DNA from 4 places in the Niveibacterium sp. genome. Region 3 is predicted to be linked to each of the others. Evidence: predicted binding sites of a transcription regulator. Region 3 holds the regulator's gene; each other region holds the start of a gene.
The links. The regulator sigma-54, encoded in region 3, starts transcription at its own class of promoters, with help from an activator protein. The targets are predictions, from matches to a motif close to TGGCACGCTTNCTGCTNA.

Region 1: a site for sigma-54 is predicted at 2,859-2,876, ahead of glnA (type I glutamate--ammonia ligase). Genes of this name have one in related genera too.
Region 2: a site for sigma-54 is predicted at 3,642-3,659, ahead of cydP (cytochrome oxidase putative small subunit CydP). Genes of this name have one in related genera too.
Region 4: a site for sigma-54 is predicted at 3,330-3,347, ahead of ACE3P0_RS15545 (CmpA/NrtA family ABC transporter substrate-binding protein). Genes of this name have one in related genera too.

Annotation. Positions count from the first base shown of each region.
Region 1 is NZ_JAYRDJ010000019.1:14,841-20,653, reverse strand. Features, by position in the region: gene ACE3P0_RS13315 (transporter) at 1-109, opposite strand, end outside; gene ACE3P0_RS13310 (chalcone isomerase family protein) at 327-869, shown strand; gene nadA (quinolinate synthase NadA) at 942-2,045, opposite strand; gene ACE3P0_RS13300 (rhodanese-like domain-containing protein) at 2,120-2,572, opposite strand; gene glnA (type I glutamate--ammonia ligase) at 2,943-4,352, shown strand; gene ACE3P0_RS13290 (DUF4124 domain-containing protein) at 4,438-4,983, shown strand; gene glnL (nitrogen regulation protein NR(II)) at 5,121-5,813, shown strand, end outside.
Region 2 is NZ_JAYRDJ010000046.1:6,841-12,653, forward strand. Features, by position in the region: gene ACE3P0_RS19655 (hypothetical protein) at 1-1,018, opposite strand, end outside; gene ACE3P0_RS19660 (hypothetical protein) at 1,705-1,920, opposite strand; gene ACE3P0_RS19665 (sigma-54 interaction domain-containing protein) at 2,028-3,347, opposite strand; gene cydP (cytochrome oxidase putative small subunit CydP) at 3,687-3,872, shown strand; gene ACE3P0_RS19675 (cytochrome ubiquinol oxidase subunit I) at 3,862-5,418, shown strand; gene cydB (cytochrome d ubiquinol oxidase subunit II) at 5,428-5,813, shown strand, end outside.
Region 3 is NZ_JAYRDJ010000006.1:32,109-37,921, reverse strand. Features, by position in the region: gene cutA (divalent-cation tolerance protein CutA) at 1-73, opposite strand, end outside; gene ACE3P0_RS06445 (PsiF family protein) at 185-658, opposite strand; gene hprK (HPr(Ser) kinase/phosphatase) at 732-1,676, opposite strand; gene ptsN (PTS IIA-like nitrogen regulatory protein PtsN) at 1,663-2,130, opposite strand; gene hpf (ribosome hibernation-promoting factor, HPF/YfiA family) at 2,249-2,572, opposite strand; gene ACE3P0_RS06425 (RNA polymerase factor sigma-54) at 2,584-4,059, opposite strand; gene lptB (LPS export ABC transporter ATP-binding protein) at 4,076-4,798, opposite strand; gene recX (recombination regulator RecX) at 4,785-5,234, opposite strand; gene recA (recombinase RecA) at 5,255-5,813, opposite strand, start outside.
Region 4 is NZ_JAYRDJ010000025.1:37,567-43,379, reverse strand. Features, by position in the region: gene ACE3P0_RS15555 (ABC transporter ATP-binding protein) at 70-864, opposite strand; gene ntrB (nitrate ABC transporter permease) at 884-1,813, opposite strand; gene ACE3P0_RS15545 (CmpA/NrtA family ABC transporter substrate-binding protein) at 1,902-3,161, opposite strand; gene ACE3P0_RS15540 (ANTAR domain-containing response regulator) at 3,660-4,238, opposite strand; gene ACE3P0_RS15535 (ATP-binding protein) at 4,298-5,813, opposite strand, start outside.

The sequences.
Region 1 (5,813 bases), on a different contig from region 3:
GGCCCAGCAGGGCGCGCAACTGGCCGCGCTCGGTCGCGATCGCCGGGGCGCTCGCGGTGATCGTCAGCAGCATTGCTGCGATCAGACGGTGACGGGAACGGTGTTTCATCATTTTTCCTTACTAGTACTTTTTGGCGGCTTCTTCTGCGAGAATCCGCCCTCTCGCGCGTCCGGGTCGGGTCTTTTCCATACGCTTGCGTATTGATGCAAGCCCAACAACGGCGGCGATTGTTACACAAGACAGCTTGCAAAATTACACGGGGGTGCCCATGCGGTGGCGTATTGAAGGAAAAATGTTGTGTCGGGGCATCGCTCTGGCGTTTTTGATGTTTGTCGGGCAGGCCGTCGCGGCGGTGGATGTGGATGGCGTCAGCTTTGAAGAGGGCGATACCGTGGCGGGCCAGAAGCTGGTGCTGAACGGCGCGTCTTCGTCGCAGATCCTGTCGTCCAAGGCCACTGTGGTCGGCCTGTACATGGTGCAGAAGGCGAACACGCCGGAAGCCGCTTTTGCCGTGAAGGGCGCCAAGCGGATTCGCCTGGTTGCGCTGAAGGAGATCTCGGCCAAGGATCTCGCAACGGTGCTGCTGGACCGCATCAAGCAGAACGCGACGCGCGACGAGGTGGAGAACAACATCCTGCAGTTGGCGGCGATGGGTGCGGCATTCAATAGCCGCCCGAAGCTCTTGAAGGGCGATGTGGTGACGCTGGACTGGAACCCGGGCCCCAAGACGACCGAGATCCGCATCAACGGGGATCTGGCAACGCAAGCGATTCAGGGTGACGCGTTCTACCCGGTGGTGATGAAGGTCTGGATCGGCCCGAAGGTGCGTACCAACCTGCGCAACAACCTGCTCGGCGTACCGAACTGATCGACGTGACGCAGCAATGAAAAACGCCCCGCCGCTCGCGCGCCGGGGCGTTTTGTTTGGTGTGGCCGCCGCTCAGGACACCGCGAGCATGCGATCGAGCGCGAGCTTGGCGAGTTTGGCTTCGTGATCCGGCACGCTGATGCGGTTCACGATGTTGCCGTCGGCCAGGTTTTCCAGCGTCCAGGCCAGATGCTGCGGGTCGATCCGCTGCATCGTCGAGCACATGCAGACGGTGGGCGACATGAATTCGACGATCTTGCCGTCGGCTTTCACTTCCTCCGCAAGGCGGCTAACAAGGTTCAGCTCGGTGCCGACCAGCCAGCGGGTGCCCGAAGGCGCGGCCTTGATCGTCTTGATGATGTACTCGGTCGAGCCGACGTGCTCCGACTGGCGGCAGACCTCGAACGGGCTCTCGGGGTGCGAGATCACGATGCCGTCCGGGTACTTGTTGCGCCAGCGCATGATGTGGGCGGGCTGGAACATCTGGTGCACCGAGCAGTGGCCCTTCCACAGCAGCATCTTCGCGTTGCGGATCTGCTCCGGCGTCAGTCCGCCGTACTCCTGATCCGGGTCCCACACGACCATCTCTTCGAGCGGGATGCCCATCGTGTGTGCCGTCCAGCGGCCGAGGTGCTGGTCCGGGAAGAACAGGATCTTCGGGCGCTGCGCAAAACTCCAGTCGAGGATCGTGCGCGCGTTCGACGAGGTGCACACGATGCCGCCGTGGTCGCCGCAGAAGGCCTTCAGGTCCGCTGCGGAGTTGATGTAGGTGACCGGCGTGATCTGCTTGTCGGGCGACTCGCCGAGCACTTCTGTCAGCTCGCGCCAGCAACGCTCGACTTTCGCCAGGTTGGCCATGTCGGCCATCGAACAGCCTGCCGCGAGGTCGGGCAGGATCGAGATCTGGTGCGGGTTGGAGAGGATGTCTGCAACTTCCGCCATGAAGTGCACGCCGCAGAACACGATGTAGTCCGCATCCGACTGGCCCGCCAGGTGCGACAGGCGCAGCGAATCGCCGGTCAGGTCGGCATGCTGATACACATCAGCGCGCTGGTAGTGGTGCACCAGCAGCACGGCCTTCTTGCCGAGGCGGGCGCGGGCGGCGCGGATGCGCTCCTGTGCTTCTTCGTCGCGCAGGGTGTTGAAGCGGTCAAAGCTGATGGGGGCAACTTGCATGGTTCTACTCAAGAAAGGTGCGCCGGATCGGCGCGCAGTAATGCAGACCTGAAATGCGGCGCGGTGTTCCCGCCTCAGCCCTGAATCCAGGGCAAGCCGGCGTGGCGCCAGCCGCCGATGTGGCCGCGCTGCCCGTTCGCATCACGGTCGCCCTCGAAGCCTTCCAGGATGTTGTAGCAGGCGGTGTAGCCCTGTTGCTGGGCCAGAATTGCGGCGTTGTGCGATCGCGCCCCGCTGCGACAAAGGAACAGCACCAGCGCCTCGCGATCGACCTGGTGCGTCAGTTGCGCCAGGAAGTTCGGGTTCCGCTCGCCACCCGGCCAACTGTTCCACTCGATCTCGACCGCGTTTGGCACGCGCCCGACCCACTCCCACTCAGCGCGGGTGCGCACATCCACCAAGACTGCGCCGGGTGCCTTCTGCCACACAGTGAAGGCTTCGGCGGGAGTCAGCGCGCCGGAATACGGAAGGCTGAGCTTCTCGCCGCGGTCGCGGGCAAGGCCGAGCAGGTCGCTAAGGTGTCCCATTCAGAAGAGCCGGAGTTGGGGTGAGGCGCGAAAAATCGCCGGGCGGCGAGTATGCGCGCGCGAGCGCACACCCGCAAGGTTTCTGCTGGATCAGGAGGGTGCGCCAAGTTGGCGCATGCGCACCGAAACGGTGCATTGTGTGGTGCGGTTGCACCGTTTTGGGGTGCCTTGCGGTGCTTAGGGCGAGCCCTGTGCTGTGGCACAATACCGCGCCTTTCAAACCAAGATTTGTCCGGTTCGGGTTCTCAGCGCGTAGCGTGCTGTGCGGAGCAACCGGGCGATCCTTTGGCACGCTACGTGCTTTTTGAAACCGGATCGCGGTATTTGGCACCGCAGAATGTCAGTTGGCTTCCATACCTTAGGAGTGAATATGTCCCCGCAAGACGTCTTGAAGATGGTCAAGGAGAACGAAGTCAAGTTCGTCGACTTCCGTTTCACCGACACCAAGGGCAAAGAGCAACACGTCGGCGTGCCGGTTTCGGCCTTCGACGAGGAGAAGTTCGAGCACGGCCACGCTTTCGATGGCTCCTCGATCGCCGGCTGGAAGGGTATCCAGGCTTCTGACATGCTGCTGATGCCGGATCCGGCCTCTGCCTTCATCGACCCCTTCATGGACGAGACCACGCTGGTCCTGTCTTGCGACGTGCTCGATCCGACCGACATGAAGCCGTACGACCGTTGCCCGCGCGGCATCGCCAAGCGCGCTGAAGCCTTCCTGAAGGCCTCCGGTCTGGGCGACACCGCCTTCTTCGGTCCGGAACCCGAATTCTTCATCTTCGACAGCGTCGAGTGGAACGTCGACATGTCGGGCTGCTCGGTCAAGATCAACTCGGAAGAAGGCGCCTGGGCTTCGGGCGAGAAGTTCGAAGGCGGCAACACCGGCCACCGTCCGGGCGTCAAGGGCGGTTACTTCCCGGTTCCCCCGGTCGACAGCCACAACGACATCCGTGCCGCGATGGTGCTGGCGCTCGAGCAGATCGGCATCCCGGTCGAAGTGCACCACCACGAAGTGGCGACCGCCGGCCAGAACGAAATCGGCACCAAGTTCAGCACGCTGACCAAGCGCGCTGACTGGACGCAGATGCTCAAGTACGTGGTGCACAACGTTGCCCACCAGTACGGCAAGACCGCGACCTTCATGCCGAAGCCGATCGTTGGTGACAACGGTTCGGGCATGCACGTGCACCAGTCGATCTGGAAGGACGGCAAGAACCTGTTTGCGGGCAACGGCTACGCCGGCATGTCCGAGTTCGCGCTGTACTACATCGGCGGCATCATCAAGCACGCCCGTGCGCTGAACGCGATCACCAACCCGCTGACCAACTCTTACAAGCGCCTCGTGCCGCACTACGAAGCACCGGTCAAGCTGGCTTACTCGGCGAAGAACCGTTCGGCTTCGATCCGCATCCCGTTCGTCAACAGCGACAAGGCGCGTCGTATCGAGACTCGCTTCCCGGATCCGGGCGCGAACCCGTACCTGTGCTTCGCCGCGCTGATGATGGCCGGTCTGGATGGCGTGCGGAACAAGATCCACCCGGGCGATGCAGCTGACAAGAACCTGTACGACCTGCCGCCGGAAGAAGACGCGCTGATCCCGACCGTCTGCTCCTCGCTGGATCAGGCGCTGGAAGCGCTGGACAAGGATCGCGAGTTCCTGACCCGTGGTGGTGTGTTCTCGAACGACTTCATCGATGCGTACATCGCGCTGAAGATGGAAGACGTGACGAAGATCCGCATGACCACGCACCCGGTCGAATTCGACATGTACTACAGCCTCTGATCGATTCCTCGATCCGGAGCACAAGGAGGACGGGCTTGCCCGTCCTCTTTTTTTGTCCTTCGCCGGCGTGAAAGTGCATCGAATCGTGTCGGCGCTTGGCAGGCGACGCGGCGGCGCCTACACTCGACGGCCCGTCCACCCGCGTGACGTCTGCATGTCCACGATTCGTTCCCTGGCCGCTGTTGCGGCACTTCTCTCAACGCTGCCGGCCCATGCCGACATCTTCAAGTGTGTCGATCCGGTGTCCGGCAAGGTCACCTACACCAACACCAAGATCGGCGAGAAGGGTTGCACGCTGCTGTCCCGCGACCAGAACGTTTCGTCCGTGCCGGGGCCGTCGGCAAAGAAGCCGTCGGCAACGCCGTCTCCCGCCGAGTTTCCGAAAGTCGATGCTTCGACGCAGCGCAGTCGCGACAGCGACCGGCGCAAGATCCTCGAAACCGAATTGGCGACCGAGGAACGGGCGCTGGAGTCGGCAAAGAAGGAGCTGGCGGAGCAGGAAGGCGCGCGCAGCGGCAGCGAGAAGAATTTTGCCAAGGTGCAGGAGCGTTTGAAGCCGTTCCAGGATCAGGTCGAGTTGCATGAGCGCAATGTCGAAGCGATCCGGGCGGAAATCGCCAAACTACGCTGATCCGGTGCGGGCGATCTCGCCCGCTGGTGTGTCGCGTCCGTCACTGCAACGCGGCGGGCGATGATCGGTTTGTCGCGCATCTCGGTGTCTCGCAGCGCAAATCAAGCTTGGCGCGCTTCTTGCTCGCATTGCTCCGCATGACTCGCGTAACCGTGTATTCCGACCCCGTGCCACAGGCGCATACCGACGCCCGGATCGCGGGGCTCGACTTGCTTGCGTCGGCCGTCGTGCTGGTCGACGACGGCCGTGTCGTCCGCTATATCAACCCCGCCGCAGAGAACCTGTTTGAAGTCAGCGCCCGCCAGTCTGTCGGTCGCCCGCTGACGGCGCTGCTCGGCGAGCCGCCCGGCCTCGATGCCGCGCTCGACAATGCGCTTGCAAACAACTGGAGCTACACCGGCCAGAATCTCGTGCTGGCGCGCGCCGGACACGACACCCTGCATGTGGATTGCACTGCCACGCCGGTTGATGTGTTTGGCGCCCGCCTGCTGATGGAATTTCGCCCGATCGATGCGCAACTGAAAGTGGCGCGCGAAGAGCGATTGATCGAGCAGCAGCAGGCGAACCGCGAGCTGATCCGCAACCTCGCGCACGAAATCAAGAATCCGCTCGGCGGCATCCGTGGTTCCGCCCAGCTGCTGGCACGCGAACTCAACGACGCGCAGCTCAAGGAATACACCGAAGTCATCATCGCCGAAGCCGACCGGCTGCAGGATCTGATGCAGCGCCTGCTCAACGCGCACCGCGCGATGCAGCCCGGCCCGGTCAATATCCATGACGTGCTTGAACGCGTGCTGCGTCTGGTGCGCGCGGAGTTCCCCGGCGTCGTC
Region 2 (5,813 bases), on a different contig from region 3:
CCGCCGAGAACGGGGAGAGGCTGGCTACGACCACGCCGGTCGCCTTGTCATGAGGCAGCTTGACGAGAACCCGACGCCACAAGCCAGACGCTAGAGCCTCGCTGCCCACAAATGTGAATTCCCCACTCTTCGCACCGTTAAACGTCAGGGGGCTGCTGCCGGGGCCGAGGATGCCAAGAGTCGTTGTCAGCACATCGACCTGCCCATCGGCGAGTTTGATACGCGTAAACCCGGCGGCGGAGGCGCCGGTGGCGCCACGGTCGAATAGCGCGATGTTTTGACTTATATCCAGCAGTTTGCTACCGCGCGCAACGTTCCAGCTGGCCGCAATCGTATTGGGCGCCCCGGCCCTCAATTGCACGATCTGATCGCTAGCTACACCCGCGCGCCGGATCAACCAACCGCTATCGCCGCGCAGGGCATATGCATTGATTGGCGCGAGCACCTCTCCGGAACCAGCAACTTCGGTTGTTCTCCCGGTAACACCAAGCACTACGGCGGTGTCATCAGACGTACCGCATTGCTTGTCAGGACCTTGTTTTTGAATAAACAACACAGAGTCTGTCGGCTGCGCAAGCGACTGTGCAACGCTACCAAGCGGGCACAGTTCGTCCGATGTGTACAGCGTTGAACTCGACGGGCGGGAGCCGTTTGCTTCTAGGCTGACACGTAGTAGTGCGCGTCGAGTCTGATCGAGCACGAAAAGATGGGTGGCCACGACTGGCGAGCTTGAACTGGAAACATCGCGCAGACCGTATACCGGCCACACAACATAGGGCGAATCTGTTGCCGGCAGAACGGTTAGCAGCCGATCGCGCGTTCTTTCGTGCAAAAGTTCAAGCGAAGTGACCGTCAGGGGGGCCGCGACCATATCGTCGCTCGCGACCGGGGGCTGGTACCAGCCGGTTTTTGGGTATTGGGCTTCCGGAGAAGTATCACCTCCCGCGCCGCCGCACGCGGCAAGAAGCAGAAACGACAGCACGACCAACGGACGAACCGAAAAAATGAGCTTGTGCATGTTTGGGATAGGCTTCGATGGATCTTCGATGATTCAGGATGATACCGACCGACGGGCGCCGTCATCTTTTGTCGGTTAATTTCGGATAACGATCAGGAGCTAAGTCACGGCGTATCCCACTGCATACGACGCATTCGCATCCTCAGTTGTGGGCGCGAGTAATCGATCGGCGAATGCGGAAAAGGGCGCACGACACTCACGGACGACAGAGCGCATTGGGACACCTCGGCGCATTCCATCCGCGGAGTTTGGTAATTGGCATTCGGCATATGCGCGTCGCGCGATGAAACACGCACGGATGAGATAAGGTCGCCCAAGCAACGCAAGCGATGCCGAACTCGAATGACCTTTTATTGACTCAAAGGTTGTGCAGATCCTTCGGTATTCGGTCGCCGCTCCGAGAGAAACGTTCGAGTTCGAGCCGACAGCCAATCTCCCAATGGACTGACCTCTGGGGCCCACGCCAACGTGGACGCCCTCGGCACCGCGGCAACCTCGACCCAGTTCGGAAGTCAGGGGGTCAGCGAAAAAACGCGGGCCGGTATCAACCGTCACGGCCAGCGCTATCAGCGCCGACAATGGATGCCACAACGACGCCTCAATCGAACTCGTTGAGGGCACGGGCCCTATAGCCCGATGCCGCCGCGCAGCCACCCGCGGGTTGCCCTTAAGACCGACCGTTTGCCCTAAAACGGCAAGCGCGGACGCCGTGGTGCAGGCGTTTCATCTTCACTCTGCGACGGCGCCTCGGCGCGAACCGGTTTGCGTGGCATGTTCAACTGCTCGCGCGCGAAGCGCACCCGCCCTTCCAGCACGCAGCCGCGCATGCCCGGATCGCAGCGGGCACCCAGCACCCGCTGGCAGATGTTGTCGATGTCGTGGGGACAGCTCCAGGCACTCATGACAGTCACTCCGCAATGCAATAGCTCGCAGGCGTTGCCCGCGACACACCCGCATTATCCCACCCGTCCGCGTCGCCCAGCCGACGCCCACTCATACCGGTGGCGCGTTATTCGGCGTCGGACTTGCTCGTGCTGGCCAGCTCGCTCAAACGTCGATACAAGGTCCGCTCGCTGATGCCGAGCGCCTTGGCGAGCGATTTGCGCGAGCCCTGATGTTCGGCAAGCAACTGCGGCAGGCGCTCTGAAACCGGTACGGGCGGCGCCCCGCGCGGAGCCTGCGTCTCGCAGCGCTCGGCAAACAGTTCGTCGGGCAGATGTTCGGGTTCAATCGTGTCGCCGTCGCACATCAGGCTTGCGCGTTCGAGCAGGTTGCGCAGCTCCCGCACATTGCCCGGATACGTGTAGCGCTCCAGTTGCAGCAGGGCCGCCGTCGATATCGTGAGGCGGCGTTTGGGTGCCACCCGCACCAGCAATGCCTGTGAGAGCGCTGCAATGTCCTCCGGGCGTTCGCGCAGCGCGGGTACTGCGATCGGGAAGGTGTTGAGCCGGTAATAGAGGTCGGCGCGGAACGCACCGGCGCTCACCATGTCGCGCAGTGAACGGTGCGTGGCGGAAACGATACGGATATCGGCGCGCCGCACGTCCGTCGCGCCAACGCGGCGATAGGTGCCGGTTTCGAGCAGGCGCAGCAGCTTGACCTGCATCGCGAGCGGAATCTCGCCCACCTCGTCGAGGAACAGCGTGCCACCGCTGGCGGCTTCGACCAGACCCGCGCGCGCGGCCGAGGCGCCGGTGAAGGCGCCGCGTTCATGGCCGAAGAGTTCGCTCTCGAATAGCGTTTCCGGAATGCCTGAACAATCGACGGGTACGAACGGCCGCTTCGCGCGCGCGCTGCCGTCATGAATCGCCTGCGCGACCAGTTCCTTGCCGGAACCAGATTCGCCTTCGAGCAGCACCGTTGCCTCGGACTTCGCCACCCGCGCGACCAGTTCGAGCATGCGCTGGAAGCGCGGCGCACGGCCGACCATCTTGCGCGAGCTGTCCTGCGCCTGCGTGACCGGCAGCGCCGCCATGCGCTCGACGAAGTAGCGCACTTCGCCCGATGCGTCGCGCAGCGGCGTGAGCTCGATATCGACGTACTCCTCGCCGCGCGGCGTGTGGTGCAGGTGCATCACACGCTCACGCCCGCCGGACTCGCGGCTGCGTGCGAGCGGGCAGGTCTCGCCCGCCTGGTCGCAGGGCACCGTGTAGTGGTGCGAAACCTGATAGCAGGTCTTGCCGACCACGCTCTTGCCGCCCGCCAACTGCGCCCGGTAGGCCGCATTGGCCGCCAGGATGCGGTACTGCTCGTCGAAAACAATATGCGGCTCGGGCGAGGCATCGAGCAGCGAGAGCAGTTCCGGGAAGGGGTGCGGCACGGTCGGCATGGTGAGCAGGCGTGGGGTTACGACAAGCCCGCATGATGCGCGCTCCGGCGCCAGGCTGCCAGCGGGCACCGCGTTGCCACCATTGGCACACCAATTTGGCAGCACCCAGCTCCTTACCGCGCATCGGCCCCAGCCTATTCGGACCGTCACCTAACTATTTGGTGTGGCGCTGCCACGAGCGCTGCCGTTGGCAGCAAGTCGGGCTGTCATGGGCAGACAAGCCCCTGCCAGCAGAACTGGCCATAAAACACGCAAAGCATTGTTTTTTCGCAGTTGTTTAAGCAATGGGCAAGCTGGCCCGGATCTTGATTAGAGGGCTAGATCAGCAGGAGGGGGCGCATGGGAGACAGACGCTTGGTGCGTGAGCTGGCAGTGCTGGTCGCGCTGAAGCTGGTCGTGATCGGCCTGCTGTGGTGGGGATTCGTGCGCGACGCACGGGTCGATGTGACGCCTGCCAGCACGGCAGCCGAGATGGCAGGCGGCGCGCGGCATGACATTCAGGGGGCAACAGAATATGGTCAGTGAGCAACTGGTCGATTTATCGCGGCTGCAGTTCGCCGCGACCGCGATGTACCACTTTCTCTTCGTTCCGCTGACGATCGGAATGACCTGGATGCTGGTCATCATGGAGAGCGTCTACGTGATGACCGGCAAGCTCATCTACAAGGACATGACGCGCTTCTGGGGCAAGCTGTTCGGCATCAACTTCGCGCTCGGCGTCACCACCGGCATCACGATGGAATTCCAGTTCGGTACGAACTGGGCCTACTACTCACACTACGTCGGCGACATCTTCGGCGCCCCGCTCGCGATCGAGGGCCTGATGGCCTTCTTCCTCGAATCGACCTTCATCGGCCTGTTCTTCTTTGGCTGGGACCGCCTCTCGCGCCGCCAGCACTTGCTGGTGACCGTGCTGATGGCGGTGGGCACCAACCTCTCCGCGCTGTGGATCCTGATCGCCAACGGCTGGATGCAGAACCCGGTGGGCGCGGAGTTCAACTACCAGACCATGCGCATGGAGATGACCAGCTTCTGGGCGCTGATCTTCAACCCGGATGCGCAGGCGAAGTTCGTGCACACGGTGTCGGCCGGCTATGTCACCGGCGCGATGTTCGTGCTGTCGATATCGAGCTGGTACCTGTTGCGCGGGCGCGATGTGGAATTCGCGAAAAAGAGCTTTCGCATCGCCGCGGCCTTCGGCTTTGCCTCCGCTTGCTCGGTGATCGTGCTCGGCGACGAGTCCGGCTACACCGTCGGCGAAGCGCAGCAGACCAAGCTCGCCGCGATGGAGGCGATGTGGGAGACCGAGCCTGCGCCCGCGGGCCTCAAGCTCATCGCCGGCATCAACGAAGCGCAGATGAAGAACGACTGGGAGATCTCGGTGCCCTGGCTGCTCGGGCTGATCGGTACCCGCTCGCTCGACAAGCAACTGCCCGGCATCCACGAGATCCGCGCGAAGAATCGCGAACGGGTCGTGTCGGGCATCGAAGCAGTGCGCGCGCTGGAGCAGGTACGCCACAACCCGGATGACCTCGCCGCCAAAGCCAGGCTGCGAACCCATCAGGCCGATCTGGGCTTTGGCCTGCTGCTGCGCAAGTACGTGCGGACGATGGACGAGGTGACACCCGAGCTGATCGACCGCGCCGCGGCCGACACGATTCCGCGCGTTGCACCGCTGTTCTGGAGCTTCCGCCTGATGGTGGCGATCGGGCTCGGCTTCTTCGCGCTGTTCGGGCTCGCGCTCTGGTACTCGATCCGCGGCAGTTTCTCCGAACGGCGCTGGCTGCTGCGCTGGGCGCTATGGTTCCTGCCGCTGCCCTGGCTCGCCTGCGAACTGGGCTGGTTCGTCGCCGAATACGGCCGCCAGCCGTGGACGATCTACGGCGTGCTGCCGACGCATCTCTCCGTTTCCACGCTCAGCGTGGGCTCGCTGTATGGCTCGCTGGCCGGCTTCGTTGGCTTCTACACGCTGCTGCTGGTGGTCGAGATGTACCTGATGGTGCGCTTCTCGCGCCAGGGTCCGGGCAGCCTCGGCACCGGTCGTTACGCCTTTGAAACCGCCCACGCCTGAGGACACGCCATGCTCGACTACGAAACCCTCAAAGTGATCTGGTGGCTGCTGGTGGGCGTGCTGCTCGTCGGCTTCGCGGTGATGGACGGCCACGACATGGGCGTCGGCACGCTGCTGCCCTTCGTCGGCAAGAACGATGTGGAACGCCGCATCATCATCAACACCGTCGGCCCGCACTGGGACGGTAACCAGGTCTGGTTCATCACCGGTGGCGGCGCGATCTTCGCAGCCTGGCCGCTGGTGTATGCAACGGCCTTCTCCGGCTTCTACTGGGCAATGCTGGCGGTGCTGTGGGCGCTGTTCTTCCGCCCGGTCGGTTTCGACTACCGCAGCAAGATCCACGATGCACGCTGGCGCAGCACCTGGGACTGGGGCCTCTTCGTCGGCGGCGCGGT
Region 3 (5,813 bases):
GACTGTGCGCGGCGCGCTCGGCGCTTGCTGCGTCGGGGAAGTTGCACATCACGATCAGCACTGGCTCGGCCATCGCCGTCTCCTGCCATATCCGGCCCTGAATTCTAGCGGCGCTTGAGCGGTAATCCTTGGCGCCAAACAAAAACCCCGCCATCGGGCGGGGTTTTCATTGAGGCGATCGAACTTAGCCCTTGAGGCATTCGCTCATGAACTTCTTGCGCTCATCGCCCTTCTTGCCGGTCGCCTTCTCGTTGCAGATCTTCATCTTGTCCTGTTGCGAGCCGGCGGGTTTGGCCTCGGTTTTGGCGTCCGCCGCGGGTGCGTCGGCCGCCGCAGGTTTTGCGCTGAGGCATTCGCTCATGAACTTCTTGCGCTCGTCACCCTTCTTGCCTGCCGCCTTCTCATTGCAGACCTTCATCTTGTCCTGCTGCGCAGTCGGCGCTTTCGCGTCGGCTTCGGCGGCTGCGGCCGGCTTTGCGCTGAGGCAGTCACTCATGAACTTCTTGCGTTCGTCGCCCTTCATGCCGGTCGCCTTTTCGTTGCAGACCTTCATCTTTTCCTGCTGCGCAGTCGGCTTCTTGGCTTCGTCTGCGGCATGGGCGGGGAACAACGCGAACTGCGCGGCCAGTGCTGCAGCCAGGATCACGAGCTTCTTCATGCAAGGCCTCCGGAGAGAGATTTTGGGCGAGATGTTGGCCGCGGATCACGCGGCCGCGGTGAAGACGGTCGGCTTACAGGTCTTCTTCGTCGAGATCCAGCGCCGAGCGCTGGCGATCAACGAATTCCTGCATCGAGTCTATGCCACGTAACTGAAGAATGGTATTTCGCACCGCCGCTTCCAGCAACACTGCAAGGTTGCGGCCGGCCGCGACAGGCAAGGTAACGCGCCGCGTCGGCACCCCCACGATGTCCTGCATGTCGTCTTCCAGTGGCAGGCGGGGCATCTGTGGGCTCTCGCCGCGGATCTGACGGTGCAGATGCACGACCAGCTTGAGCTTCATCTTCCGACGGCAGGCCGTCTCGCCGAAGATCGTGCGGATGTTGAGGATGCCGAGGCCGCGGACTTCGAGGAAGTCCTTCAGCATCGGCGGGCAGCGCCCTTCGAGCACGCCAGGCGCAATGCGCGAAACCTCGACCACATCGTCGGCCACCAGGCCGTGGCCGCGCGAGATCAGTTCCAGCGCCAGTTCGGATTTGCCTGCGCCCGAATCGCCAGTGATCAGCACGCCGAGCCCGAGTACGTCCATGAACACGCCATGCAGCGATGTCTTTTCGGCGAGGTTGCGCGCGAGGTAGGTGCGCAGCGAATCGATCACCCGCGCCGTTTCGGCCGAGGTCGTGAACATCGCAACGCGTGCGCTTTCGAATGCACTCTGGATCAGTGGCGGCACTTCACAGCCATCCGCCACGATCATCGCCGGCGGATGCGCCAGCAAGATGCTTTCAAGCTGATGCTGCACCTTGTCGCGTGCCTGGCGGCGAATCCAGCCCAGTTCCGCTTCGCCCATCACCTGGATGCGGTTGGGGTGGATGATGTTGAGGTGGCCGACCAGTTCGGCCGGCCACACCTTCTCGTTCGGGACCTGCACCTCGACATCGAGCGGGCCGGCGAGGTGGCTCAGGCCGAGCCGATCGCGGTTGTCCTCGTAGATGCGGGCGACGCTAGTTCGCCGCATTCGGGTTCCAGTTCACGAACAGGGTGTGTGCCTCGGATGTATCGCTGGCCAGCGTCAGGGCATCGCGGAAGCTGCGGTCGGAGAACATCTGCGCCAGTTCCGACAGGAGGCGCAGGTGATGTTCGGTGGCGCTTTCGGGCACCAGCAGCACGAACATCAGGTTCACCGGCTTGCCGTCCGGCGCCTCGAAGGGCACCGGTTGGGCGAGGCGGATGAAGGCGCCGACGGCGTCGCGCAGGCCCTTGATGCGGCCGTGCGGGATCGCAATACCTTGACCGAGCCCGGTAGAGCCGAGCTTCTCGCGTGTGAATAGCGCGTCGTAGACAGCGCTGCGCGCGAGTCCCTGATGGTTTTCGAAGAGCAGGCCTGCCTGTTCGAAAACGCGCTTCTTGCTGCTCGCGTCAAGGTCGACGAGCACATTGGACGGCGGCAGCAGCGGGGCGATGAGATTCATGCTTGGGGGTTCAGAAATGCACTGCGCGCCCGAAGGCGCGCAGATCCGGGGTCAGCTCATGTTCGGCGCGGGGGCTTTCCGCAAGCTTACGCGCCGGGATTCACTAGAGCGACCGTGATTACGATTCTGCAGACTGGCGCTTGTGCGCCTCGTGGCCGTGATCGTAGGACTTTTCCTTGTGCTTGAGAACCTGCCTGTCCAGTTTGTCCGTCATGGCGTCGATTGCGGCATACAGATCTTCCTCGATGCTCTCGACGAAAATGTCCTTGCCGCGTACATGTACCGTCACTTCCGCCTTTTGCTTCAGCTTATCCACCGACAGGATCACGTTCACGCTGGTGACATGATCGAAGTGGCGAATCACGCGATCCAGTTTCGACGTTACGTAGTCGCGAAGGGCGGCGGTAACTTCGAGATGGTGTCCGGTGATGTTCAGGTTCATGATTTATCCTCTCAGATCATCTTGCGCTGGCTGACCGGCGGGATGTTGAGCGACTCGCGGTACTTTGCGATGGTACGTCGCGCAACGACTATCCCCTGCTGGCCGAGAAGCTCGGCAATCCGCGCATCGGAAAGCGGTTTTTTGCGATCCTCTGCCGCGACCAGCTGGCGAATCAGCGCACGAATCGCCGTAGCTGAACACGCGCCGCCAGAATCCGTGGCGACGTGGCTGCCGAAAAAATACTTCAGTTCAAGGATACCTCTTGGCGTGGCCATGTACTTCTGTGTGGTCACCCGCGAGATCGTCGATTCATGCAGATCAAGCTGCTCTGCGATTTCGCGCAGCGTCAGCGGGCGCATTGCCACGTCCCCATAATCGAAGAACTGCCGCTGGCGGTCAACGATTGCCTGGGAGACCCGCAGGATCGTGTCAAAGCGTTGCTGTACGTTCTTGATCATCCAGCGCGCCTCCTGCAACTGCCCGGCCAGTGATCCGGCCGAGCCACGGTGCTGCTGCAGGATGCCGGCGTAGAGCTGGTTGATCCGCAGCTTGGGCATTGCGTCCGGGTTCAGTGTCGCACTCCAGTGGCCGCGTACCTTGCGCACGATCACATCCGGGATCACATAACGCGTCTCGATTGCGGCAAACCGTGCACCGGGGCGTGGATCGAGGCTGCAGACGAGCTGATGCGCTTCGCGCAGGGTCTCGTCGCTGCAACCCAGATGCCGCTTCAGGCGCACGAAGTCCCGCGCGGCAAGCAGCTCCAAATGCTGTTCGACGATCACCATCGCCGCATCGCGCGCTGTGCTCTCGGGTAGCAAACGCAACTGAAGCTTCAGGCATTCGCCCGGCGAACGGGCGCCGATACCGGTGGGGTCAAGGTTCTGCAGATGCGCCAACGCGATCTGCAACTCGTCGACGTCGACTTCGAATTCGGGTGGCAGCAGTTCGAGCAGTTCTTCGAGCGGCTGGGTGAGGTAGCCATCGTCGTCGAGCGCTTCGATCATGAAGCGCAGCAGCGCGCGATCGCGGTCCGACAGCGGCATCAGGGCGACTTGTTCATCCAGGTGGTCGCGCAGGCTGGTCTGCGCCGCGCGGAATTCCTGGAAGTCCGTCTCGTCGTCCTCGTCGCGACTACCGCTGCCACTGCCGCCGCCTTCGCCGGACCACTCGGTGGGGCCGTCGTCGTAGCTGCCGGCATCGTCAAAGCTCGGTTCGCTCGGTTCGGGTGAGGTCTCCGCTGCCTCCGCGGCGACATCGTTGGCGGTGTCGGTGCGTTCGTCGCCGCTCGGGGTGGTGGCGGACTGGCCCCAGGATTCCGGGTCCGATTCCGCGTCTTCGCGTTCGAGCAACGGGTTCTCGAGCAGCATGCGCTCGATTTCGCTGTTGAGCTCCAGGGTCGATAGCTGCAGCAGCTTGATCGACTGTTGCAGCTGCGGGGTCAGCGCGAGCTGCTGGGAGATACGGAGCTGGAGCGAGGGCTTCATCGTAGGGGTTGCGCGATCAGAGTCGGAAATGTTCGCCGAGGTAGACCTCGCGAACCTTGTCGTTCTGGACGATTTCGTCAGGGCGGCCGCTGGCGAGCACCACCCCTTCGGTGATGATGTAGGCGCGATCGCAGATACCCAGCGTCTCGCGCACGTTGTGGTCGGTGATCAGCACGCCGATGTTGCGATCCTTCAGGAAGCGGATGATCTTCTGGATGTCGATCACGGCGATCGGGTCGACGCCGGCAAAGGGCTCGTCGAGCAGGATCACCTGCGGGTTGGTGGCCAGCGCGCGTGCGATTTCAACGCGGCGGCGCTCGCCCCCCGACAGCGACATCGCGGTGGCGTCGCGCAGGTGCGTGATGCCCAGTTCGCCCAGCAGCTGGTCGAGCCGGGCCGTGAGCTGATCCTTTGGCAGCTTCTGCAGTTCGAGCACCGCGAGGATGTTCTCGGCGACCGTCAATTTGCGGAAGACCGAGTTTTCCTGCGGCAGGTAGGACAAGCCCAGATGCGCCCGCTTGTGGATCGGCAGGTGGGTGATCTCCTTGTCGTCAAGGATGATATTGCCGCCATCGGCGCGGACCAGGCCGACGATCATGTAGAAGCAGGTCGTCTTGCCGGCACCGTTGGGGCCGAGCAGGCCGACGACCTCACCGCTGCCGACTTCGAAGCCAACATCGCGCACGACGGTGCGCGCCTTGTAGCGCTTGGATAGACCGCCTACCTTAAGCAGACTCATCGAACGGCTCTTTCAACACTTTTCTCACGACCTCCGCGGAGAATCCGCGGGCGGTCAGAAAGCGCGCCTGGCGCGCCCATTCCTTTGCATCGCCCGGCACATTGCCAAACTTGCGTGCCCATATGGCCCGGGCGCGTTCCAGCTCTGTTTCGCCCAACTCGCTCGCTAGCGCGTCGCTGATCGTGTCCTGATCCACGCCGCGCTGTGCGAGCTCGTGCTGGATGCGTCGCTGGCCCAGCCTGCCGGCGCGGCTGCGCACATAACTTTCGGCGAAGCGGGCGTCGGACAGCAGGCCCAGTTCGCTCATCCGTTCAAGCACCGCTTCGACCGCTTCCGGCTCGCCATGCGCCGCGAGCTTGCGCGCCAATTCGGCCCGGCTGTGCTCGCGCTGCGCCAGCGTGCGCAGCGCGCGGGCTTTCAGCTCGTCGCTGCTCATCGCTTGTCTTCGTGGCCCGTTCAGGCCGCGGCAGCTTCCCCGGCCGGCAGCTCGGGCAGGCCCAACTGAACGCGGATCTTGTTCTCGATTTCGCGTGCAGTCTCAGGATGCGAGCGCAGGAACTCGCGCGCATTGTCCTTGCCTTGCCCGATCTTCTCGCCGTTATAGGCGTACCAAGCGCCGCTCTTGTCGACGAAGCGTTGCTCGACACCCATGTCGATGATCTCGCCTTCACGCGAGATGCCTTCGCCGTAGAGGATGTCGAAGTGCGCTTCCTTGAACGGTGGCGAGACCTTGTTCTTGACGACCTTGACCTTGGTCTCCGAGCCGATCACCTCGTCGCCCTTCTTGATCGTGCCGGTACGGCGGATGTCCAGACGCACTGAGGCGTAGAACTTCAGCGCGTTACCGCCGGTCGTGGTTTCCGGGTTGCCGAACATCACGCCGATCTTCATGCGGATCTGGTTGATGAAGATGACCATCGTGTTGGTGCGCTTGATGTTGCCGGTCAGCTTGCGCAGTGCCTGCGACATCAGGCGGGCCTGCAGGCCGGGCAGCTGGTCGCCCATCTCGCCCTCG
Region 4 (5,813 bases), on a different contig from region 3:
GGGGGCTGATCCCTTGCAATGAAAACGGCCCGCGCGGGGCGGGCCGTTGTGGTTGAACCAAGCCAAGGATCAGGCGGCCTTCTTCATCTGCTTCTGATACAGGAACTCCAGGATCGCGGCACGGCAGCCGACGTATTGCGGATCGTGCGCGAGTTCGAGCCGGTTGCGCGGTTTGGCGATGCTCACGTCGAGGATCTCGCCGATCGTTGCGGCCGGGCCGTTGGTCATCATCACCACGCGATCCGACAGCAGCACGGCCTCGTCGACATCGTGGGTCACCATCACCACCGTGGCGCCGGTCTTCGCCATCACGCCGATCAGCTCGTCCTGCAGGCTGGCGCGGGTCAGCGCGTCGAGCGCGCCGAAGGGCTCGTCCATCAGCAGCACCTTGGGCTCCATCGCGAAGGCGCGTGCAATGCCGACACGCTGCTTCATGCCGCCGGAGATTTCGTGCGGGTACTTATGCATCGCGTGCTCCATATGCACCATCTCCAGCGCGGCCTCGGCACGCAGCTTGAGTTTGATCTTGCGCTCGCGGGTGCCGAACACGCGCTCGACGGCGAGGTAGACGTTCTCGAAACAGGTCAGCCAGGGCAGCAGCGAATGGTTCTGGAACACCACCGCGCGCTCCGGCCCCGGCCCGGCCACCTCGCGCCCGGCGCAGATCACGTTGCCCGAGGTCGGTAGCGTGAGCCCGGCGATCAGGTTCAGCAGCGTGCTCTTGCCGCAGCCGGAGTGGCCGATCAGCGAGACGAACTCGCCTTCGTCGATCGCCAGATCAATATCGCGCAGCGCGGTAAAGCGCCCGCTCTTGGTGTCGAAGGCCATGCCGACGTTTTCGACTTTCACCATGGGTTTGCTCATGACGGGGCTCCGGTGCGAATCAGTTGTTGCCGTAGGAGAAACGCTTGGCGATCAGCAGCAGCGCCTGTTCCAGCATCAGGCCGACGATGCCGATGACGAAGATCGCGATCACGATGTGCTCGACCTTCAGGTTGTTCCACTCGTCCCACACCCAGAAGCCGATACCGACACCGCCGGTGAGCATTTCGGCCGCAACGATCACCAGCCACGCGGTGCCGATCGAGAGCCGGATGCCGGTGAGCATGTAGGGCAGCACAGCCGGGAACAGGATCTTGGTGATGATCTTGAACTCCGACAGGTTCAGCACCCGTGCGACGTTCATGTAGTCCTGCGGTACGCGCTGCACCCCCTGCGCGGTGTTCAGGATCATCGGCCAGATCGAGCAGATGAAGATCGTCCAGGTCGCGGCCGGGTCGGCCTTCTTGAACACCAGCAGGCCGATCGGAAGCCACGCCAGCGGGCTGACCGGGCGCAACAGCGAGATCAGCGGATCGAGCATGCTGTTGAGGAAGTTGAAGCGCCCGATCAGGAAACCCATCGGAATGCCAACCAGCGCCGCCACGCCGAAGCCGATGCCGACACGCTGCAGGGACGACAGGATGTTCCAGCCGATACCCTGGTCGTTCGGGCCGTTGCGATAGAACGGGTCGGCGAAGATCTCGACGGCCGCAGCCCAGGTCTGCAAGGGGCCAGGGAAGCCCTGCGTCTTCATCGCCACGATCGCCCATACACCCAGCAACAGGCCGATGCCGAACAAAGGCGGCAACACCCGTTTGAGGATGGCATTCACGCGTTGGCCCAGCGGCACACGGTAACGCGGCTCGGCAGCGGGTTTTGCCGCGGCTTGCGCTGCGGTGCCAGGGGTGGCCGCCGCGGCAGCGTGGGAGCGGGGCTCGGTGGCGCCAGCATTGGCAGCAAGGTCGGAAGCAGTCATCGAAACAGCGCTCATGTCGTACTCCTCCGCGCGGCTCACAGCGGCCACGCCGATAAGGGGGTCCCAGGACCGCAGGAAGCTGCGGCCCGCATCGATGGCGATCTCAGGCAACTTTGATCTTGAAGCTGCCGGCGTACTTCTTCGCGTCCTTGCCGTCCCACACCACGCCGTCGATCAGCTTGCTGCTGCGCATATCCGACTTGGGCAGCGACACCCCTGCGGCGGCGGCCGCCTGTTTGTAGATATCGATGCGGTTGATCGACTTGGCCACAGCCGCGTAGTCCACCTCGCCCTTGAGCAAACCCCAGCGCTTGTGCTGCGTGAGGAACCACATGCCATCGGACAGGTAGGGGAAATTCACCGCGCCGTCATTGAAGAACTTCATGTGGTTCCTGTCGTCCCAGCTCTTACCCAGCCCGTTCTGGTAGCGGCCCAGCATGCGTTCGAGGATCACGTCCATGTCGGTGTTGACGTAGGACTTCTGTGCGATCGTCTCGGCCGTCTTGCGGCGATTCGCCAGCGAGGCATCGATCCAGCGGCCGGCTTCGAGGATCGCGGCGGTCATTGCGCGCGCGGTGTTCGGGTTCTTCTGTGCGAACTCCGCGGTGGTGCCCAACACCTTCTCGGGGTGGTCGGTCCAGATGTCCTGCGTGGTGACCGCGGTGAAGCCGATCTTGTCCATGATCGCGCGGTTGTTCCACGGCTCACCGACACAGAAACCGTCCATGTTGCCGACACGCATGTTGGCCACCATCTGCGGCGGCGGCACGGTGATGACCTTCACATCCTTCATCGGGTCGATGCCGTTTGCGGCCAGCCAGTAGTACAGCCACATCGCGTGCGTACCGGTCGGGAAGGTCTGCGCGAAGGTGTATTCGCCCGGCTTCGCGGCAACCGCCTTCTGCAGCGCCGCGCCGTCGGTCACGCCCATGTCGCGGAACTTGTTGCCCAGCGTGATCGCCTGACCGTTGTTGTTCAGCGTGGCGAGCACCGCCATGTCCTTCTTCGGGCCGCCGATACCCATGTGCACGCCGTACACCAGGCCGTACAGCACATGCGCCGCGTCCAGCTCGCCGTTGACCAGCTTGTCGCGGATCGAGGCCCAGGAGGCCTCCTTGGTGGCGATGATCTTGATGCCGTACTTCTCGTCGAACTTCTGCACTGCGGCCATCACCACCGACGCACAGTCGGTGAGCGGAATGAAGCCGATGCGGACTTCCTTCTTTTCCGGCGCATCCGAGCCTGCAGCCCAGGCGCCCGAGAAAGGCATCACGCTGGAAGCGGCCGCTGCGCCGCCCAGCGCGAGGGTCTGGCGCAGGAAGCCGCGACGGGTCAGTTCATTGTCCGAGGGGCGATCGATCATGGTGTCTCTCCGCAGCAAGGGTCAGGGAATCCGCAAAACAAAAAGGCGCCCGCCGTGCGTGGTCACCACGCTCGGAGGACGCCCTTGTCCGTTGCCGCCCGGGCTGCCGCCATTGGCAGGCCTCGGACCGCTGCAGCCGCCGCCATTGGCGCCTGCTTTGCCAACCCCTTGGCAATGCGCGTGCCAGATTCTCTAGAAGGCTGTTTTAATTGGACTTTTTCACCGCACCCGAAAACGTGGCCGGCATTCTTGCGGCTTCAAGCAGAAACAGCACAGCGATTGGGCACTTCTGCAGTGCGGATACGCAGCTGCTCGCACCGATTGAATGCGGCACCGCAACAGTGCCGTGAGACCCAGAACAGGGCCGCCGACGCCCCGATTCGGTGCGCCAGCCAGCACATTGGCGCGCGCAGGCGCCGCGCTGGCCTGCGGCCAGACCTCGGGGGAAATGAAAACGCGATGCGGCCGCCGCGTGATGTGCCGGCCGAAGGAAGAGGCTCAGCCGATCAGCAGCTTGGCCGACTCAATCACATCCTGCGCGACTTCGCCGATGCGCCGCCCGCGCTCCATCGCGAGCTTGCGCAGCGCATGGTAGGCGTCGTCCTCTGACAAACCACGCGCCTGCATCAGGATGCCCTTCGCCCGGTCAACCGCGATACGGTCCGATAGCTTGCGCTCGGCGTCGTCGCGCTCGCGGCGCAGGGCCTGGAATTCCTCGAAGCGCGCCACCGCCACTTTCATCAGCGACTCGACGCGCTCCGGCACCAATCCATCCACCACATAGGCCGCAACACCCGCGCGCATCGCGCGGCGGATGATGGATTCGTCGTCGTCACCCGAGAACACGATCACCGGTCGCGGGTAATCGCGATCGAGCGTAGCAAGGTGTTCGAGTGTGTCGCGGCTCGGCGATTCGGTGCTGATCAATACCGCATCCGGCTGAATCTCCTGCACCCGCTTTGCCAGCTCGGCCGCGTCGGCCAGCACTGCCGCCACAAGGTGGCCGGCAGCAGCGACACCCTGGCATAGATCCAGTGCGCGCTCTTTGGACTCGTCGACGATCAGGACTCTCAGCATTGATTGGGCTCAGGGGGTTTGGCCGCAAAACAATGCAATCGGCGTGCCAGCCTGTCTGGTCAGGGAATCGTGAACGAGATCGTCGCGCCCTGCCCCGGCGCCCCTTCGGCAGCCACCTCGCCCATGTGCCGCTCGACAATCCGCTTGACGATCGCCAGCCCGATACCGGTGCCCTCGAATTCGCGCGACGCATGCAGTCGCTGGAACACGCCGAACAGCTTGTCGGCGTAATTCATGTCGAAGCCGATGCCGTTGTCCGACACGTAGTAGCGAAGCTGGCCACCCGCCTGCGTAACGCCGATATCGACCCGTGGCTCGTTGCCGTGGGACGAGAACTTCAGCGCATTGCCGATCAGGTTCACCCACACCTGCCGCAGCAGCCGCGGGTCGCCGTAGGCCGGCGGCAGCAGGCCGACCGAAATGCGGGTATCCGGATACGGCCCGCGCAGGTCGGCGACCACCTCGGCCGCCAGGCGCCCCATGTCCACCTTCTGCCTCGTCAACTCGGCGCGGCCGACGCGGGAGAAATCGAGGAAGTCGTCGATCAGCTCGCCCATCCGCACCGAGGCTTTCATCACCCGATCGAGTAAGCCGCGCCCTTCGTCCGTGAGCCGCTCACCCTCACTATCAATCAGCAGGAACGTGTAGCCGTGGATCGCGCGCAGTGGTGCACGCAAATCGTGCGACACCGAATACGAGAAGGCTTCCATTTCCTTGTAGGCGCGTTGCAGCTCCGCGGTGCGCTCGATCACGCGCTGTTCGAGCGAATCGTTGAGTACGCTGATCTCCAGCTCGGCACCAACCTGTTCGGTGATGTCGCGAAGGATCAGCGTGAACAGCGTGGCATCACCCAGTTCGACGCGCGACAGCGCGAGTTCGAGCGGGAACTCCTCGCCATTTCGACGCCGCCCGAGCAAGGGCCGCGCGCCGCCGCGCAACCGCCAGCTGGCGCGGCGCCGCGCCTGCAGCAGGATTTTCTCGGCCGGCAGGCTGCGATAGCGCTCCGGCAACAGCATCAGCACATCCTCGCCGATCGTATCCTCGGCGCGGTAACCGAACATGTTCTCGGCCGCCTTGTTGTACATGACGATGCGACGCGACGCGTCGGTGATCAGCACAGCATCCATCGCGGAATCGATGATGGCTTCGAGTTGCAGCGAGCGCTCGCGCAGCGCCCGTTCGGCCTGGCGTTGTGCGGTCAGCTCACGGCCGATGATCGCGAAGCGCGGCAGGCGGTCTTCCGACGCCGGCAGCGTCACGACCGAGATTTCAACCTGGGCGCTATCGCCCTCCAGCGGTACGCTCAGATCGAAGGCGCCGATGCTGTGACGCGTCTGGTTGGCGATGTGTTCGAGCGCACGGCGCAACGTTTCGCCCGCCGAGAGCTCGCCGATCGGCACGTCGCCGCTGCGCCCCTGTGCCCGGAACAATCGGCGCGCGACCGGGTTGATCCGTTCGCACTGGAAATCGCCGTCGGTATCGCGGCGCACCAGCAGCATCGGGTCGGGCGAAGCCTCGAACAGTGCAGACTCCTGTTCGCCGCGCAAACGCGCGCGTCGCATCGAACGCGTGGCG